2 regions of the Ruania zhangjianzhongii genome follow, and region 2 is predicted to be linked to the other one. Evidence: riboswitches for the same ligand, from Rfam matches in the RefSeq annotation. Region 2 holds a riboswitch; the other holds the start of a gene.

Region 1 (2,383 bases), 2.0 Mb from region 2:
GATCGAGAAGCCGGACGTCTGGGCACCGGCCTACGCCGAAGCCGGCGCCGCCTCGGTCACCTTCCACGCCGAAGCCTCAGCGGCACCCGTGCGGTTGGCCCGGGAGCTGCGCCAGCTCGGCGCACGCGCGGCGATCGCGCTGCGGCCGGGCACCGGGGTGGAGCCCTACCTGGACCTGCTCACCGAGTTCGACATGGTGCTGGTGATGACCGTGGAACCAGGGTTCGGCGGCCAGTCCTTCATCACCGGAACCCTGCCGAAGATCAGGCGCACCCGAGAGGCGATCACCGCGCTCGGACGGGACATCTGGATCCAGGTGGACGGCGGCGTCTCCACCGGCACCATCGCCCAGGCCGCCGGCGCCGGAGCCAACATGTTCGTCGCCGGGTCGGCCGTCTACCGGGCCGAGGACCCGAACGCCGAGATCGAGGCATTGCGTGCCCTGGCCACCGACGCCTACCGGGGCTGAGCCGACCCTCCGACCGCAGGTCCCGTCGATCTGCCCCCGATCGCGATTCACTGCGCATCCCGGGCACGTCGAGTGGGCGGGGCTCGAGCGCGCAGGGAGATCTCAGGGGTGGGGAGCACGGTGGGGCCTCATCTCGGGTGTGGCTCAGCACACCCGGCCGCCCTGTCGACGTCTTAGCCGGTATGCGATACTAGAGAACGAGTTCAACGTGCTCCGGGGTCGGTGAAAGTCCGAACCGGCGGTGATAGTCCGCGACCCGGCCATTTCGGTGGCCGGTTGACCTGGTGAAATTCCGGGACCGACGGTTAAAGTCCGGATGGGAGGTAGCACGCGGCGTCGGCACGCCCGACGTCGAGGGATGGGTGGCGCCGCGCACCATCCCGGCCCCGGGTATGCACTTGGGGAAGGGAAACACAGACCGGTGCAGCGAGCAGCCACATCGCGGCAGATGATTGCCGCCCCGGTGATCTTCGCCGTCGCCGTACTGGCGCTGTGGCAGGCGAGCAGCCTGCTCGTCCCCTCCCGGGTGCTACCCGCGCCGAGCGATCTCGCCGGTCGGCTGCTGCTCGAGCTGACCGACGGCGGAATCCTCGGCTATGCCTCTGTCACCCTCTCGGAGAGCTTCTTGGGATGCCTCCTCGGCCTCCTGGTCGCCCTCCCGTTGGGCTATCTGGTGGCACATTCCGCGTGGGCGAACCGTGCGATCGGTCCGTATCTGGCCGCATCGCAGGCGATCCCCGCCGTCGCACTGGCACCGCTGATCGTGATCTGGTTCGGATACGGCCAGTTCCCGATCTCGCTGCTGTGCGCGCTCCTGGTCTTCTTCCCGATCTTCGTCAACACCCAGCTCGGGCTGACCACACTGGACGAGGACATCGTCGGTGCCGCGCAGCTCGACGGCGCGGGCCGGTGGCGGCGACTGATCTGGATCGAGGCGCCGATGGCGCTGCCGGCGCTGCTCGCCGGGATCCGGAACGGGTTCGTGCTCTCGGTCACCGGCGCGGTGGTCGGGGAGTTCGTGATGGGTGGCGAGGGCCTCGGCCTGTTGCTCTCCGTCTATCGGGACCGCTCGGACACCGAGGGAATGTTCGCCACGCTCATCGTCCTGGCCGCCTGTGCGGTCGGGATCTATCTACTGATGCGAGCTCTGGAGAGGCGAGTGCGATGGTGGTGACCCGACGACAGCTGATCGCGGGAGCGGTGGCGGCCACGGGCCTGGTGGCCCTGGCCGGCTGCTCCGGCGAGACCGAGAACGGCGATGGCGAACTGCCACACCTCACCCTCGGTCTGACCTATGTTCCGAACGTGCAGTTCGCACCGTTCTACCTGGCCGCGCAGAACGGCTACTTCACCGATGCCGGAGTGGACGTCACGCTGCGCCACCACGGCGAGTCCGAGGACCTGTTCGGTGCCCTCAGCGGGGGCAGCGAGGACCTGGTGGTCGCTGGCGGGGACGAGATGATGCAGGCCCGCGATCAGGGCGTGCCGGTGGTGGACATCGCAACGATCTACACCAGCTACCCGGTCGCCCTGATCGTGCCCACCGACTCCGAGATCACGGAACCGGAGGACCTGGCCGGCCGGTCCGTGGGTATCCCGGGGCCGTTCGGCGAGACCTACTTCGGGCTGCTGGCGATGCTGCGCGCCGCCGAGCTCACCGAGGACGATGTGGACATCCAGCATATCGGCTTCACCCAGCAGGATGCGCTCAGCGAGGGCCATGTGGACGCGGTGATGGGCTACAGCAACAACGACATCCCGCAGTTCGCGGCTACCGGTCTGGACGTGCGAGCCGTACCGCTCGGGAACGTGCCCCTGGTCGGCATCGGCCTGGGCACCACCGACGAGTTGCTCGCCTCGAACACCGATGCGCTGCGCGGTGTGGTGCAGGCTGTCGGCCGGGCGGTGGCGGAC
Region 2 (2,383 bases):
CCATCCGACCAGCCGCTATCGCTGCGACGGCGCGGGTCACCTCAGTCACGAGTCGTTCCTTTCGCAGTGGTCGGTTGGTCTTCCTGCGCTCGGACCTGGGCGGCGATCCGGACATCGGGCCCCAGCACGCGCACGTCGGTCGGTTCCAGGTGATGGGCCTGCGCAATGGTGCCGACACCGGCCTCGGCCAGCGCCGCGGGTCCAGCACCGAGGAGTGCGGGTGCGAGGTAGGCCACCACCCGGTCGACCAGGCGGGCGGCGAGGAAGGCACCGGCCAGGCGCGGACCGCCCTCGAGGAGCACGGAACGGATGCCGCACTCGTGTAGCAGGGCGAGCACGGCCTCCAGGTCGAGCGCCCCTGGTGCGCGGCGCGGGACCTGCTCGGTCAGCACGTGGCTCGGCAGGCCCAGCGGGCTCGCGCCGGCAGCCAGAACGAGCATCGTCGGCGCGGACCGGTCGAGGACGCGGGCGCCGGGCCGGGTTCCTCCGGTGGGGTCGAGCACGACTCGGAGCGGCTGGCGGCCGTCGGCCGGAGCGGGGCGGACGGTCAGCTGCGGGTCGTCGGCGCGCTGGGTGCCGGCGCCGACGAGCACAGCGTCCGCAGTATCCCGGAGACGGTGCACATCGGCGCGGGCCGCCTCGCCGGTGATCCATCGGCTGGTGCCGTCGACAGCGGCCGACCGACCATCCAGAGTGGCGGCGAACTTCCAGGTGACGTGCGGGCGGCCGGTGCGCTGCGCCGTCAACCAGGCCTGGTTCATCGCGGCGGCCTCAGTGGCGAGGGTGTCGGGGACCAAGCGGCTGCCGGGTCCGTGCACCTGGACGCCTGCCTGGTGGAGCGCCTCGGCTCCGCCGCCGTAGACCGGGTCGGCCACGGCGTAGACCACCCGCGCGATGCCCGCGTTCAGGAGCGCCTGGGTGCACGGGCCGGTGCGGCCGGCGTGTGCACAGGGTTCGAGGGTGACCACTGCGGTCCCGCCGGCCACAGCCCGCGGCGGTGCATCGACCGAGGCGTCGGCCAGGGCGGCGATCTCGGCGTGCGGCCCGCCGGCGCGCTCGTGCCAGCCGTGCCCGACCACCTCGCCCGCAGGATCCAGCAGGATGCACCCGACCGCCGGGTTCGGACTGGTCCGGCCGAGCCCGCGGGCACTCAGCTCGATGGCCCGCCGGAGCGCGCCGACCACACGATCCAGGTCACCGGACGGAGCAACAGTTGCTCCGCCGTCGGGAATCGCCACCGGGTCTCCTCATGCGCTCGGGCGCAAGCCCCGGGGACGGCGACGACGACCGCACGCCCGGCCGGCCACGGATGGCGACCCGGCGCCGACCGCCGTGCGCGCACTACCTCCCATCCGGACTTTCACCGTCGGTCCAGGAGTTCCACCTGGTCAACCGGCCGCTGGCTGCGGTCGGGTCGCGGACTATTACCGCCGGTTCGGAATTACACCGACCCCGGAGTGCGCGAACTTCAGTTCGACCCCGCCAGTGTGCCACATGGGTCGTCATGTCAGGGGTGCGCTATAGCGCACCCCTGACATGACGACCTGAGGTGGGGGTGGGGGTTGGGAGGGAGCAATCAGTCGGCCGGCAGTGCGGGCCGGTCGAGCACATCGGCTACCGTGCCCAGCGTGCTGCGCAGAGTGCGGGTCTGCTCGGCTCCCAGCGTGGTGGCCAGCGCGTCGGCCAACCGGATCTGCACCGCCTCCACCTGCTCGAGCACCGCTCGGCCCGGTGCGGTCAGGTGCACCAGTGCGAGCTCACCGGCCGGGTCGGAAGTGTGCGCGTGCCGGTCGAGCAGTCCGCGCTCTACCAGTGCGTTCACCGTCGCCTCGGCGGCCTCAACCACCTGTCCGATCACCTCGGCAATGCCGCGGGCATGGACCGAGCCGGCGTCGACCGCAGCGAGCACCTGCACCTCGCCGCCACGCAGACCGGTCACGGACTCGATCCGGCGGGCGAGCTGGGTACCTGCGGAGCCGATCCGGGTGAGTTCGTCCGCGAGCCCGAGAATCTCTCCGACAGCGGTGGTCGGCACGGCTTCACGAACTTTGCTCGGGCCGATCTCGTGCACGGCGCCGGGTAGGAGGGCGGCCGCTCGGCTCAGGTCCTCGTCGATCATGCTCACACCCAGCCCAACGCGCGCACCGGTCAAATAGTTCCCCGATCAGCCTGGAATTTTCGCGTACCTCCGGGCGTTGGCCACGCCCGCAAACAGCCTTTGGCCACCCCCGCAGGCAGCACCGTGCGGGTTGCCCGAGGGCCGCGACCTCGTTGCGAAGCGCGACGCTCAGACCACCCGCACGGCCCCGGCGGCAGGGCTCAGCGGGCGGTGGCCAGCTCCTCGTCGGCTACCGCGCCTGCCTCATCGTCGTCGAACAGGTGC

The links. Region 2 has a riboswitch for FMN ahead of ribD (bifunctional diaminohydroxyphosphoribosylaminopyrimidine deaminase/5-amino-6-(5-phosphoribosylamino)uracil reductase RibD). Riboswitches for the same ligand answer to the same signal wherever they lie in the genome.
Region 1: linked by a shared signal. The riboswitch ahead of FU260_RS12820 (ABC transporter permease) and the one ahead of ribD (bifunctional diaminohydroxyphosphoribosylaminopyrimidine deaminase/5-amino-6-(5-phosphoribosylamino)uracil reductase RibD) in region 2 are both predicted to bind FMN.

Annotation. Positions count from the first base shown of each region.
Region 1 is NZ_CP042828.1:2,765,056-2,767,438, forward strand. Features, by position in the region: gene rpe (ribulose-phosphate 3-epimerase) at 1-469, shown strand, start outside; FMN riboswitch at 675-802, shown strand; gene FU260_RS12820 (ABC transporter permease) at 918-1,643, shown strand; gene FU260_RS12825 (ABC transporter substrate-binding protein) at 1,640-2,383, shown strand, end outside.
Region 2 is NZ_CP042828.1:735,029-737,411, reverse strand. Features, by position in the region: gene ribB (3,4-dihydroxy-2-butanone-4-phosphate synthase) at 1-49, opposite strand, end outside; gene ribD (bifunctional diaminohydroxyphosphoribosylaminopyrimidine deaminase/5-amino-6-(5-phosphoribosylamino)uracil reductase RibD) at 42-1,238, opposite strand; FMN riboswitch at 1,335-1,465, opposite strand; gene FU260_RS03425 (MarR family winged helix-turn-helix transcriptional regulator) at 1,577-2,119, opposite strand; gene FU260_RS03420 (dicarboxylate/amino acid:cation symporter) at 2,320-2,383, opposite strand, start outside.